2 linked regions of the Solidesulfovibrio fructosivorans JJ] genome follow. The protein of the gene in region 1 binds, or shares a complex with, the protein of each later gene. Links are inferred from orthologs where the notes say so. Each region holds a gene or a part of one and is shown in the gene's direction. Other genes may lie near its edges.

What was found. Proteins that work in one complex are often made in the same cells at the same time.
Region 2: the proteins of mfd (region 1) and uvrA are in contact, whole or in part, in a crystal structure (PDB 4DFC), measured with the Escherichia coli proteins. The link is inferred for Solidesulfovibrio fructosivorans JJ] from one-to-one orthologs.

What each region holds. Positions count from the first base shown.
Region 1 is NZ_AECZ01000001.1:247,428-255,806, reverse strand. The notes cover bases 2,169-6,201. They hold mfd (transcription-repair coupling factor), read left to right. Parts: upstream 2,169-2,548; coding sequence 2,549-6,001; downstream 6,002-6,201. Other genes in these bases: DESFRDRAFT_RS01150 (peptidyl-prolyl cis-trans isomerase), read left to right, coding at 6,001-6,201; DESFRDRAFT_RS01160 (chemotaxis protein CheW), read left to right, coding at 2,169-2,340. In the rest of the region: DESFRDRAFT_RS01170 (aminopeptidase), read left to right, coding at 1-1,180; DESFRDRAFT_RS01165 (hypothetical protein), read left to right, coding at 1,262-1,747; more of DESFRDRAFT_RS01160, read left to right, coding at 1,864-2,168; more of DESFRDRAFT_RS01150, read left to right, coding at 6,202-7,731; DESFRDRAFT_RS01145 (SurA N-terminal domain-containing protein), read left to right, coding at 7,918-8,379. UniProt on the Escherichia coli protein: Couples transcription and DNA repair by recognizing RNA polymerase (RNAP) stalled at DNA lesions. Mediates ATP-dependent release of RNAP and its truncated transcript from the DNA, and recruitment of nucleotide excision repair machinery to the damaged site.
Region 2 is NZ_AECZ01000013.1:32,906-38,418, reverse strand. The notes cover bases 2,173-5,513. They hold uvrA (excinuclease ABC subunit UvrA), read left to right. Parts: upstream 2,173-2,547; coding sequence 2,548-5,313; downstream 5,314-5,513. Other genes in these bases: DESFRDRAFT_RS10725 (4Fe-4S binding protein), read right to left, coding at 5,501-5,513; DESFRDRAFT_RS10735 (hypothetical protein), read right to left, coding at 2,173-2,206. Also shown: queF (preQ(1) synthase), read left to right, coding at 1-38; DESFRDRAFT_RS10740 (protein-tyrosine phosphatase family protein), read right to left, coding at 57-431; DESFRDRAFT_RS22720 (hypothetical protein), read left to right, coding at 528-692; DESFRDRAFT_RS22715 (hypothetical protein), read left to right, coding at 810-968; more of DESFRDRAFT_RS10735, read right to left, coding at 1,145-2,172. UniProt on the Escherichia coli protein: The UvrABC repair system catalyzes the recognition and processing of DNA lesions. UvrA is an ATPase and a DNA-binding protein. A damage recognition complex composed of 2 UvrA and 2 UvrB subunits scans DNA for abnormalities.

The sequences.
Region 1 (8,379 bases):
CGACAAATACGCCGACGTCCTGCTGTGGGGCCTGACGACCTCCCGGGTCGAACCCTACAAGCCCGGCGACGTCGTGCTTGTCCAATTCGATCTGGCCGCCTTGCGCCTGGCCGAAGCCGTTTACGGCAAACTGCTCGCCCGAGGCCTCAATCCCGTCCCGCGCCTGACCCTGACCCCGCACATGGAAACGGAATTTTACGGCAAAGCCGACGAGGCCCAGCTCGTTTTCCAGACTCCGGGACAGGCCGTGCTTCATGAAAATATCCACGGGGCCATGCATTTGCTCGCTCCGGACAGCCTCACCCACTTAAGCGCCATCGACCCCAAGCGCATCGCCACAGCGGCCCTGGCCAGAAAACCCCTGCGCGACATCCTGGTGCGCCGGGAGGAGCGGGGCGAATTCGGCTGGACGCTGTGCATCTTTCCCACAAAAGAACTGGCCTCCAAGGCCGGCATGACGGCCAAGGAGTACGCCGCCCAGGTCGCGGCCGCCTGCTTCCTCAAGGAGCCCGAGCCCGTGGCCCTGTGGCGCAAGCTTTACGAGGACGCCAGGGAGATAAAGGCCTGGCTCGACGGCATGAAGGCCAGCTACCTGCACATCGAATCCGACAACGTGGACCTCAAGGTGACTCCCGGCGAGCACCGGCGCTGGCTCGGGCTCTCCGGCCACAACATCCCGAGCTTCGAAATCTTCACTTCCCCGGATTGGCGCGGCACGTCCGGCCGCTACTACGCCGACCAGCCGTCGTATCGCAGCGGCAACTACGTCACCGGCGTGCGCCTGACCTTCGAGGAGGGCGTGGTGACCGATATCGCGGCCGACCAGGGCGCCGAATTCGTGCGCAAGCAGCTTTCCATGGACCCCGGGGCCTCACGCCTGGGAGAATTTTCGCTCACGGACAAGCGCTTTTCCAAGATAGACAAATTCATGGCCAACACGCTTTATGACGAAAACTTCGGCGGCCCGCACGGCAATTGCCATGTTGCCGTGGGAAGCTCCTACTCCGACACGTTTGACGGCGACCCGGCCAGCCTCGACGGCACGCGCAAGGAAGAATTGGGGTTTAACGACTCGGCCCTGCACTGGGACCTCGTCAACACCGAACCCAAACGGGTGCGCGCCCATCTGACCGATGGACGCGACGTGACGTTGTATGAAGACGGGCAGTTCCGCTATTGACGCGGCGGGCAATGCGCCGTATCGCCTGCTTGTCGCAGCGGTTTGGGCCGCTTATATGGAATCGTGTCCGAGGAGAAGCCCATGCGCAAGCTCGCCGTATTGCTCTGTGTGACCATGGCCGTCTGCCTGGCCGGCGTCGCCCATGCCGGCCCCAAAGCCCATCCCGATATCAAAGGCTGGGAAAAAGGCGGCGAATACGATAAGCTTTTCGATCCCAAGGAAGCCGATTCCCTGAAAGGCAGGGTGGTCAAGATTTACGAGATCACCCCTTATGCCGGCATGGCCCCGGGCATTGCCTTGCAGGTCGAGGACAAAAAGGACAAAAGCCTGGAAACCGTCCATCTGGGACCCAAGGATTTCGTGAACCTGGACTCCATCGGCCTCAGGGAGGGCGATCAGGTCAAGGTCATCGGCGCCTGGGCCGAAGTGGATGGGCAGGATGTGCTGCTGGCCGTCAAAGTGAAAAAGGGTGAAAACACCCAGTTGAAGGTCCGTCGTACCAGGGATGGCTTCCCGTTTTGGAGCATGCCCCCCGATGAGCTTCGCGCCGAGACCTCCGGCGACTAGTTTCGAGGTTCCCCCGGCTTGCCGCTTGCGTAAACCGGGAACAATTGGATAAGAACTCAGGTAGGTACGCTTTTGCCGCCACCCGCGCGGCCACACCAACAACGGGAGCTTGCCGCATGGAGGAAACCCTCAAAAAACAGGATGCCGAACTGCTCCAGCTCGTTACGTTCAGTATCGGCGAGGAAGAGTTCGGCGTGGATATCCTCAGCGTGCAGGAAATCATCCGCATGATGGATATCACCAAGGTCCCGCGCGCCCCGGAATTCGTCGAGGGCGTCATCAACCTGCGGGGCAAGGTCATTCCCATCATCGACCTGCGTCGCCGTTTCGGTCTGTCCACGCGGGACCATGACAAACACACCCGGATCATCGTCATCGAAATCAACAACATGATCGTCGGTTTCGTGGTCGACTCCGTCTCCGAGGTGCTGCGCATACCCGCCAGCACGGTGGAGCCGCCGCCACCCGTCGTTTCCGGCCTCGAATCCGAGTACATCAGCGGCGTGGGCAAGCTTGAGGATCGGTTGCTGATCCTGCTCGACCTCGACAAGCTGCTTTCCGGTGAAGAGCGCGATATGTTGAGTTCCTTCTAGGGGACCGCCTGTTCCGGAAGGAGTATTGGAAGAAGTCCCTGACTGTGTCGTACCGTTTGGGCATGGTTGGCTTTTTCATACCGTCCACCGGGAGCGATGCGGCCGCGTAAGCGGCTTGCGGCTCCGGGGGACCCACACCGAAGAGCGTTTCCGGCCGCCGTCACGCGTCTGTGACGGCGGCCATCCCGTATTTTTCACGAGGCACGCCTTGTCCCGTACTCCCGCGCTTTCCGAATTGCTCGCCAGTCCCGACTCCGCCTCGGTCTACAAAAGCGGCCCCGCCACCCTGGCGTTTCTGGCCGCCGAAGCCCTTTCCCGCGGCCAATCCGCCGTGGTGGTGACCCCGGGCATCCATGAGCTGACCAAAATCGCCTCGCTGCTCGACCTGGTGGCGCCCAAGCCGAAGCGCCAGCTCTGGGGCGCATCGTCCATGTCCCTGCCGTCCTACGCCCCGGGACTGCCGAGCGGGGCCTTTTGGGCCCGGCGCATGGCCTTTTTGGCCTTTGCCTCCATGGGCACGGGGCCGCGCGTGCTCCTTTTTTCCGCCGACAACCTGCTGCCCAAGTGGCCGCCGTTGCAAGCCCTCGAGGGCAATATCCTGACCGTGGCCGTGGGCGAGGAGCTGCCCCGGGACCTCATTGCCGAACAGGCCGTGTTGTGGGGCTATAAACGCGCCCCCATGGTGACGAATCCCGGTGAATTTTCCCTGCGCGGCGATATCCTGGACATTTTCCCTCCGGGCTACGACACGCCGCTGCGCCTGGAATTTTTCGGCGACACCGTGGAGACCGCCCGCCGTTTCGATGCCGGGTCCCAGCGCTCCCTGGCCGAACTGACCGAGGCGGTGCTTCTGCCAGCGGCTCCGGCTGTGCTCTCGGAGACGTTCAAGGAACAGGCCGCCGCGATGTGGGAGACCATCGCCGGCACCGGGGAACTGCACCGCACGGCCAAGGCGCGTCTCGAGACCGCCGTCGAGGCCGGGGACGGCGGCATCTGGCCGGGCCTTTTTTACGAACGCCCGGTGGAGTTGGCCGCCTGGTGCCCGGACGACGCCGTCTGGATCGTCGACGACCCCACCCGGGTGAAGGAGCGGTTGGAGGAGACCGAGCACGCCTGGCGGCGATTTTTCGAGGCTCAGACCAAGGAGCAGGGCCATCCCTGGCCCACGTCCCGGGTGCTGTGGCCGGAGAACATGGCCCGCAAGTCCCTGGTCGCGGGCCGGCGCATCCTGTTCGAGGACCTGGTCATGGGCCGGGGCCGTCATGGCCCGGACATGCCGGAAAAGGCCCTGGAGCGTTTCGGCGATCTTTTCTGGAAACCCGGCTCGGACAAACGGCCCTGGACCACCCTGACCGCCGCGCTCAAGGAATGGAGCGGCCATGGCCAGACCATCCTGTCCTTTCATGGCGAGCGCTCCCGCAAGAAATTCCTCCAGATGATCGAGCCCGAGGGGCTCACCTTCCGCACCGGCTACAGCGCCGGCGAGACGGGCCTTTTCGCCCTCATCTCCGATCTGCGCCAGGGCATGGAGCTTGCCTGGCGCGACACGCGCGTGCTGCCCGAGGACATCCTGCATCCCGATGCCGCCAAGGCCGGGGCCGGGCGCGGCCGGGACAAGGATTTCAAGGGACTGACCTCGTTTGACGACATCCGGCCGGGCGATCTGGTGGTGCACCGCGACTACGGCGTGGCCAGCTTCGAAGGGCTCACCCGCATGACCGTGGACGCCACCGGCGGCGACTTTCTGCTCCTGGTCTTCGCCGACGACGACAAACTGTATCTCCCGGCCGACCGGCTGGGGCTGATGCAGCGCTACAAGGGCCCCGAAGGCGCGACGCCGCCCCTGGACCGCCTCGGCGGGGCGCGCTGGAAATCGGTGCGGGAGCGGGCCAAAAAGGCCATCGAGCGCATCGCCGCCGACCTGGTCGAAATGTACGCCTACCGGCAAGTGGCCAAAGGCTACGCCTATGGCCCCACCAACGAATTATACCTGGAGTTCGAGGCCACCTTCGGCTTCGAGGAAACGCCGGACCAGGAAAAAGCCATTGACGAGGTGTTGGCCGACATGGAGCGCCCGGAGCCCATGGACCGGCTGGTATGCGGCGACGTGGGCTTCGGCAAGACGGAAGTGGCGCTTCGGGCCGCGTTTCGGGCCGTGCTCGACGGCAAGCAGGTGGCCATGCTCTGTCCGACCACCGTCCTGGCCGAGCAGCACTATCAAAATTTCATGGCCCGGCTGGAAGGCTTTCCGGTGCGGGTGGAAATGCTCTCGCGCTTCGTTTCGCCCAAGCGCCGCAAGGTCGTCCTGGAAGCCGTTTCGCGCGGCGAGGTGGACATCCTCATCGGCACCCACCGCATTCTTTCCTCCGACGTGACCATCCCCAATATCGGCCTGCTCATTCTCGACGAGGAGCAGCGGTTCGGGGTCAAGCACAAGGAACGCCTCAAGGCGTTCAAAAAAAATATCGACGCGTTGACGCTCACCGCCACGCCCATTCCGCGCACCCTGCAACTGTCGTTGTCCGGAGTGCGGGGGCTTTCGGTCATCGAGACGCCCCCGGCCGAACGCAAGACCGTGGAAACGGCCCTGGTCGAACGCGACCCGGCCTTTTTGCGCGAGGTGTTGCGCCGGGAGCTGGAACGCCAGGGGCAAGTCTTCTGGGTGCACAACCGCGTCCAGGGCCTGGAAGAGGTGGCCGCCTTCGTGCGGACCCTGGCCCCGCAGGCCAAGGTGGCTATGGCCCACGGCCAGATGTCGGAGACGGGCCTCGAGGAGGCCATGCACGGCTTCTGGCACGGCGAGACCGACATCCTCGTGTGCACTTCGATCATCGAGTCCGGCCTGGATTTTCCCCGGGCCAACACGCTCGTCGTGGACAACGCCCACATGTTCGGCCTGGGCCAGCTCTACCAGCTGCGCGGCCGGGTGGGGCGCTCACCCCGGCAGGCCTACGCCTATTTCGTGGTGCCAAGCATCGAGCGGGTACCGGAACTGGCCCGAAAGCGCCTGCGCGTCATCCTGGACATGGACTACCTCGGGGCCGGATTCCAGGTGGCCATGGAAGACCTGCGCCTGCGCGGGGCGGGCAATATCTTGGGTGAGGCCCAGTCCGGCCACATCGCCCGCATCGGCCTCGACATGTTCCTGGAAATGCTGGCCGAGGAGGTCGGGCGGCTCAAGGGCGAGCCGGTCAAGGAACGCACCGAGCCGGAGCTGACGCTCGGCGTCGCCGCCCGCATCCCGGAACGCTACGTGCCCGAGGCCTCGGACCGGCTGCGGCTTTACAAGGCCCTGTCCACGGCCAAGACCGAACAGGGGCTGGCCGAACTCATGGCCGAGATGCGCGACCGGTTCGGGCCGCCGCCGGCTGAGGTGGAAAATTTCCGGGCCGTGTTGGGCTTGAAGCAGCTGCTTTCCAGGCTCGGCGGCACCAAGGCCGAGATCGCGCCGACCAGGCTGGTGGTCTCCTTCGAGGCCGAGGGCGCGGCCGTCTCGCCGGAGCGGCTGGTCAATTTCGCCGCGACGCGGGGCGAGGGCGTGCGGCTTCTGCCTCCGGGCCGCCTGTCCCTGCCGCTCGACGCCAACGCGCCGTTGCCCGAAGCCATCGCCGCCTGGACCGCGGAACTGGCCGCCCTGGGGGCCGAGGAGGTCGCGCCGTAATGCGCCTTGCCGCGCCGTCTTTTCGCGGCCTCGCCGTGTGCCTGCTGGTCTTTTTCGCTTTGTCGGCCCTTCTTGGCGGATGCGGCCGCGACACGGCAAAAGAGCCCGGCGTGGTGGCCATGGTCGGGGGGGCCCCCATCCGGCTGGCCGATGTGGAGGCCCGGTACGACCTGGGGGAGATCGGCCTGCCTGAGGTGGACAATCCGCCCGTGGAGACGCTGCGTGCCGCCTATGGCAAGGTTTTGGCCGACATGATCGTGGCCCGGCTGGTGCGCCAGGAGTTGGCCCGGCGGCATGAATCCGTCACCGAAGCCGAAATCGCCGCCGTCGAGAAGCGGGTGCGCGCTGATTACCCCGGCGACAGCTTTGATCGCATGCTCCTGGAGGAACGCATCGACCTGGCCCGCTGGCGGGAGATGCTCGCCGACCGGCTGGCCCTGGAAAAGTTCACCCGCGAGGTGCTGCGCCTGGAGGTGCGGGTGGAAGTGACCGAGGCGGCGGACTATTACAAGAAACATATCGACGCCTTCACCACAGCCCCCCGGATGCGCTTGACCCGGGTCCAGGGACGCGACGGCGCGGCCGTCAAGGCGGCCCTGGCCGCCTACCGCAAATCCGGGCGCAAACTGGAGAGCTTGGCAGGGCGTTCCGGCATCACGGTACGGGACGCGGTGTTGCCGGAAAAAAATCTGCCCGCGCCCTGGCGCGAAGCGCTCAAAAGCCTCAAGGAAGGCGAGCCCACCACCATCCTGACCGAAGGCGGGGAAAGCCTCTTTTGCATCCTGCAAGAACGTCTGCCCGCCAAGGTGATCGATCCGGCCAAGGCCTACGCCCGGGTCGAAGCCATCCTGGCCGGGGGCAAGACGGCCAAGGCCTTTGCCGCCTGGCTGGCCGAAACCCTGCGTACCACTAAGATTTCCATCAACAAGGAGCTGCTGGCCGCCATGTCCCCCGGGCGGGAGACCGCGGCCGCGACGGAGGTGCGCGACGAGGCGGGGCAGGGCTTGGAGGACGCCGCCGTGCGCTCGGACGTCCGGTCGGAGTTGACCCGGCGCGCCAAGGAGGCATCGTCCGCCGAACCCCGGCCGGCGTCACCGCCCGAGCCGACGTTGCCGGAAGCCGCCAGGAAGGCGCAAGACAACGTCCCCCCATCAACGGCAACGCCGCCTACGCCCGTCGCGACGGAACCGGCACAGGCTCCGTCAACGGAACAGCCCGCGTCAACCGAAGCCCAGCAGCCGGCCGCGCCCCAAAAGACGCCTGAGCAAGCGGACCAGGCCGCGCCCGTCGTCCCGGACAAAGCCGGACCGATCCAACCGGCCTTTACGACGAGTCTTCCCGCCGAAGCCGGCAAGGACGTCGAACCGGCCGCAGCAACGCCCACCGTCGCGGACGCGGCAGCCGCTTCGCCCGGAGAAAGCGCGCCGGCAGACAGCCAAGCCGTCTCGTCGGCCCAACCGGCATCACCCGAACCGGTCGCGCCCAAAAGGCAATCCTCCGGGGGCGTTGTGGAATTTACAGCCATCAAGGCCAGCTGGATTCGCTACGCCGTGGACGAGGGCGAGGAAAAGCGGGTCTATCTCAAACCCGGCAAGCCCTACAAAATCGCATACACGAAAAAACTTTTCGTCAGGCTGGGCAGCCCCAGTGAGGTGCGCTACAGCCACGACGGTCATGAGGAAACGGTCGCCGTGGGCAACAAGGAAAACCGAAGCCTTGAATTTCCTTAAACCGCCCGCGACTTGTCCGGTCGACGCCGTTGCCTGGGCTGACAAAAACGTTTATAGGCCCCGGATAAGCGGTTGCGTCAGCCTGGGAGGAGGCGGACGCGGTCACGGCTTTGCAACCGGGGAGCGCGTCAGCCCGGAAGGCGCACCTTGCCGATCATGCCTGAAAAGCCCCGCATGGAGGATACCTTGCCTCGCCTTCCCAAATGCCTCGTTGTCGTAAGCCTGTTGGTTGCATTGTCCGGCCTGGCCCACGCGACCCAGCTCGTGGACAGGGTGGTTGCCGTGGTCAACGGCAAACTCATTACCCTGTTCGACCTCGACTCCCGAGTGGCCGAGCTGGTGCAGCGGACCCAAGGGATCTCGTTCGCGCCCGGCGACCCCAGGGCCGAGGAATTGCGGCGTCAGGTCCTGGAATCCATGATCAACGACATCCTCATCGAACAGGAAGCCGCCCGGCTCAAAATCAATGTTTCGGAAACGGAACTCGATTCCCAGATCGATGAGCTCAAGAAGAAAAACAATCTGACGCAGGCGCAGTTCCAGGCCGAACTGGCCAAGGAAGGGCTCACCCTCAAGGAATTCCGCAAGCGCATGCGTGAAGACAACATGAAAAAGCGGCTGCTCGGCTTCATGGTGCACCGCAAGGTC
Region 2 (5,513 bases), on another replicon or contig:
TCACGATCACGGTCGCGGCCCACCACGTCCGGAAATGACCTCCCGCCGGCCGGCTCTCAGGACTTGCCCCGGCCGGCCAGCCACGCCCGCCACAAAAGCGGCCGCGCCCCGGGATTGGCCCTGGCGTAGTCGTAGAAACGGCGCCAAAAGGCCACCGTCACCGGCCCCGGCAGGTTGGCGGCCAGGACGCCTAACTCGCCTGGGGAAAATTCGGCGCTACCGGAAATACGCAGCCCGTCCAATCCGACCTGGGACGGCGCGGCTCCCTCCTCCGGGCGCAATGGAAAGGCGCAGGTGCGGAAATGACGCGGCAGGATTTTCCCGGCCGGCGCGTCCAGGCTGAGCACCGCCCTGGGCGCGTCCTCGGCCGCCCGGACCGGGGCGGCGCAGGCGAGAACAAGGGCCAACAGGAAGGAAAAACGGCTTCTCATGGTGCCTCGATACCCCGTATCGGCACGGCTGCAAAGTGTGCGTCTCCCTCTGGCACAAAACCTGCTAGGCAAAAAGAACCATCAGGGAGGATGAGCATGTTCGCACCAAGCATCCAGTTGGAATACGTCAGCTTTTACATTCCTGACGAAGACGTGTGGCGCGAGGAGACCGTCAAGGTTCCGTCCAGCACCGAAAACGGCCAGGACTCCAAATGCATGGACGAAGATTTCGAGGACTTCTGCCGGCGTTCGATCCTATAAAGCCTTACGGCTGGCCCTCCGCCCTGCCTTGGCAGTGCCGGCGGCTGCGGTTACAAGACGAAAAAACGCATCCGGCCTAACCCGGACGCGTCCGCAACGTCGCCAAACGGAGGACCCATGAAACGCCTGCTTTGCCTGCTGGCCCTTTTGGCCTTTGTCGTGACGGCCATGGGCTGTCCGCCCCCGCGCCGCCACCACCACCCGCTGCCGCCACCACCGCCGGGCGCGGCCCTGCCCCATCCCGGCCCGGGGCACCCCGGCCCGCCGCATCCTTAAAGACTTTTTGAAGAGTGAACCGGGGGAAACTTTTCTGAAGAAAAGTTTCCCCCGGACCCCCTTTCAAAAGACTTTTAACGATAACAGCTTGTCACCGTAAGAAGTTTTTTGGAGGGGAGAGCGCGAGAGGGGGACCCTTTTTTCAAAAAGGGTCCCCCTCTCGCACCTCTTCTCCCTCAATAATTCCCATTCCCATAACGCGGCAGCGTCAGCTCGCGCTCGGTAAGGAGCCGCGCGGCCAGTTCGCCGCAGTAGCCGCATTCCCGGCACTGGTGGCGGCAGCCGTTGGTGCGGTCGAAGAAGTCCCCGGGCAAGGCGTCGTTTTGCAAAAGAAACCGGCCCGACAGAACCTCCTGGGTATCGAGCAGCCACAACAGGTTTCCGTCGAAGCGGCCTTCCAGATAGGCGCGCACGATAGCGGCCAGATCGACCGCCGGCCGGGTGCGGCCGCAAATCTTCAGGCAATCGACCGCGCCCTCCAGCCGCCGCGCGTCTTCCGGCCGTAAAAACGGCGAGGCGAGCAGGCGCTCCGGGTGATCGAAAAAAGCGCGCAGGCAGCCGATATCACGGTTAAGGTCCGGGCCTGCCGGGCAGGAAGCCAGGCGTGACAAGGCGATGTGGGCGTCGTGGGCGTTCTTGTACGGACAGGCGAACAGGCAGCCTTCGTTGGCCATAAGCCCGATGCGAAGACCAGGATAGCGCTGCTTCGCCTCTCCGGCCACATCGGCCAGGCGCGCCGCGTCGCGGTTGATATCCCGGTCGAGGATCACCGATTCGGCTGGGCGAAAATGGGTGTCCGCGGCGGCGTCGAGCACCGAGGCCAGCCGTTCGATCCGGTCCAGGCGGAAGTTGATGCTCGGAACGGCGGTGAGCATCCCGGCCACCTCCGGGGACATGTCGGACAAGGCCGCAAGCAGGTACTGGTCGGCGTAGACGATGCCCGTGATGGCTTCGGCCGCGAGATACCCTTCCAGCAGCATGACCAGATCGCGCAGCCCGTCGCCGACGAGCAGTTCCGGCGCGTGGAAGCTGGCGTTTAAAAGCCCTAGGCGCGGCACGTCCGGCAGCGCCCGCAGTCCTTCGGCCAGCTCCTGCGGCGTGACCTCGCCCGTTCCGGGCAAGCGGGCGTCCGGCGTGTCCGGACCGAGACGAAAATAAACGGCGGAAATGGCCGGCGCGTTGGCCGCGAGCAAGGCCGCGTACGCCGGATCGGGCACAAAGGGGACCTCGAAACGCATGGGCACTCCTTCCGTGCCGCATACCCCGCCCCGGGCGCGACACTCTCGCTATAATGCGAACATCCGTTAACAGCGATGGAAAGAGCATAAGCAGGAAAATGCTGGAGGGGAACCCCCTTTGAAAAAGACGGCAGATCCTCTGGGGGCACCCCTTTCCTGAACCTTTTTAATTCTCATATGTTAGATCAATGACAATCCGTTCTCCCTTGAGGATCTTTGGAAGGAGGGGCCGGGGGATAAGCTTTCCGCAAGAAAGGTTTCCCCCGGCCGCCTCATAAGCCTTGCCTTTGTTCCATTCGGGCTTATTTTGCCTGTTTGCCGCGACGGCTTTTGGAGGCATGATGACCGAGGCTCCCCGTATCCACATTGAAGGCGCCCGCCAGCACAATCTCAAAAATCTTACGCTCGATATCCCCCGCGACAAGCTGGTGGTGGTGTGCGGCCCATCGGGGTCCGGCAAATCCACCCTGGCCTTCGACATCGTCTACGCCGAAGGCCAGCGGCGCTACGTGGAATCGCTTTCCGCCTACGCCCGGCAGTTTCTGCCCCAGATGGACAAGCCGCAGGTGGACAAGATCGAGGGGCTGTCCCCGGCCATCTCGCTGGAGCAGCAGACCGCCACGCGAAATCCCCGTTCCACCGTGGGCACGGTGACGGAGATTTACGACTTCCTGCGCGTGTTTTACGCGCGCCTGGGCAAGTCCCACTGCCCCAAGTGCGGCAAGCCCATCACCGCCCGCACGGCGGACGAGATCATAAACGACGTGCTGGCCTTTCCCGAGGGCTCGAAGATCCTGCTCCTGGCCCCCCTGGTCGAGCACCAGAAAGGCACCCATGCCGACCGCCTGAAAAAACTCAAGAGCCAGGGATTCGCCCGGGTGCGCATCGGCGGCGCGGTGGTGCCCCTCGAACCCCTGCCCGAGCTGGAAAAAAACAAGCGGCACAACATCGACCTGGTGGTGGACCGGCTGGTGGTGAAAGACGGCATCCGCTCGCGCCTGTCGGATTCGGTGGAGCTGGCCCTGGCCCAGGGCGACGGCCGTCTCGTCGTGGTCGACCACGAGGGCAAGACGGCCGACCGGGTCTTTTCCACAGCCTCGTCCTGCCCGGACTGCAAGATCAGCGTGCCCAAGCCCTCGCCCCAGCTTTTCTCCTTCAACAGCCCCCAGGGCGCTTGCCCGGCCTGCTCGGGCATCGGCGCGGTGGACTATTTCGAGCCGGCCCTGCTCGCCCCCAACAAGGGCCTGTCCCTGGCCACGGGCGGCATTTTGCCCTGGAAAAGCGAGCGCGCCCTGGCCCGTTACGCCCGCCGCCTGGAAAACCTGGGCGCGCGCCACGGATTCACCCTGGAAACGAAACTGGCCGACTTCTCCCCCGAAGCCCGGCAGGCGCTTTTCTACGGCGACAAGGAGTTCGGCTGGGACGGCGTGATCCATCTGCTGGAGCACGGCCAGTCCTTTGGTTCGGTCTGGCGCGACGAGCTGGCCCGCTTTCGCCAGTCCATGCCCTGCCCCACCTGCCAGGGCGCGCGGCTGCGGCCCGAATCGCTGGCCGTGCGGGTGGAGGAAAAAAATATCCACGAATTTTGTTCCATGCCCATCGACCGGGCGCTTTCGTGGCTGACGGACCTGCATTTCGCCGGCGCGGAGGCCCTGATCGCCGAACCGCTGCTCAAGGAGCTCACCCACCGCTTGAAGTTTCTCTCCGGCGTCGGGCTCGAGTACCTGTCGCTCTCGCGCAACATGGCCACGCTCTCCGGCGGCGAGGCCCAGCGCATCCGGCTCGCCGGCCAGCTCGGCTCGGGCCTCGTCGGCGTCACGTATGTCCTCGACGAACCGAGCATCGGGCTCCATCCCCGCGACAACGACCGGCTCCTCGGCACGCTGCGCCAGCTCCAAGGCCGCGGCAACACCGTGCTCGTGGTGGAGCACGACGAGGCCACCATCCGGAGTGCCGACCACGTCATCGAGCTTGGCCCGGGATCGGGACGCCTTGGCGGCGAGATCGTCTACCAGGGTTCCGTGGCCGGCATGCTGGCCGACAAAAAATCGCTTACCGGCAAGTACCTGCGTGGCGAGGCTGTGGCCCCCCGGCCCGAAACCCGTCGCCAGGGCGCGGACAAGCTCGTGCTTCGCGGAGTGACCACCAACAACTTGAAGGGGATCGACGCGGAAATCCCCCTGGGTTGCCTGGTGTGCGTCACCGGCGTTTCCGGCTCGGGCAAAAGCTCGCTGGTCATGGACACGCTCTACAAGCACCTGGCCCTGGCCAAGGGCATCAAGGTGGACGCGCCCGGGACCATCGCCGGCATCGAAGGGGCCGGGCTCGTCGAGAAAATCGTCAGCATCGACCAGACGCCCATCGGCCGCACGCCGCGATCCAACCCGGCCACCTACACCAAGGTTTTCGACGAAATCCGCGGGATCTTTTCCACCACCCCGGACGCCAAGCGGCGCGGCTTCAAGCCCGGCCGGTTCAGCTTCAACGTCAAGGGCGGACGCTGCGAGGCCTGCGGCGGCGACGGGCAGATCCGGGTGGAAATGCATTTTCTGCCGGATATCTACGTCACTTGCGAGGTCTGCGGCGGCCTGCGCTACAACCGCGAAACCCTCGACGTGCGCTACAAGGGGCTCAACATCGCCGAGGTGCTGGACCTGACCGTGCGCCAGGCGCGGGAGTTCTTCGAAAACTATCCGGTGCTCGACCGGCGGCTGGCCGTGCTCGAAGAGGTGGGGCTGGAATACCTGCGCCTGGGCCAGCCGGCCACCACCCTTTCCGGCGGCGAGGCCCAGCGCATCAAGATTTCGCGCGAACTCGGCAAGCGCAGCCTGCCCGGGGCGCTCTACATCCTCGACGAGCCGACCACGGGCCTGCACATGCAGGAGGTGGGCAAGCTGATCCTGGTGCTGCACAAGCTGGTGGACAAGGGCGCGAGCGTAGTGGTCATCGAGCACAACACCGACGTCGTGGCGGCGGCGGACCACGTCATCGACCTGGGTCCCGGCGGCGGCGAGGCCGGCGGACGCATCGTGGCCCAGGGCACGCCAGAGGAACTCATGGCCAACCCGGACTCGGTGACCGGCAGATTCCTGCCGGGAGGAAAATAAAAGACCTGGGGGGAAACCTTTCTGAAGAAAGGTTATCCCCCCCAGGCCCCCTTTCCAAAGACTTTTACCGGTGACGGCGTATTATCGCGAAGAGCCTGTCACCATTAAAAGTTTTTGGGAGGGGAGAGCGCGAGAGGGGAACCCTTTTTTCAAAAAGGGTTCCCCTCTCGCATCCTCTTTCCCCTTCCTAAACAAAATAC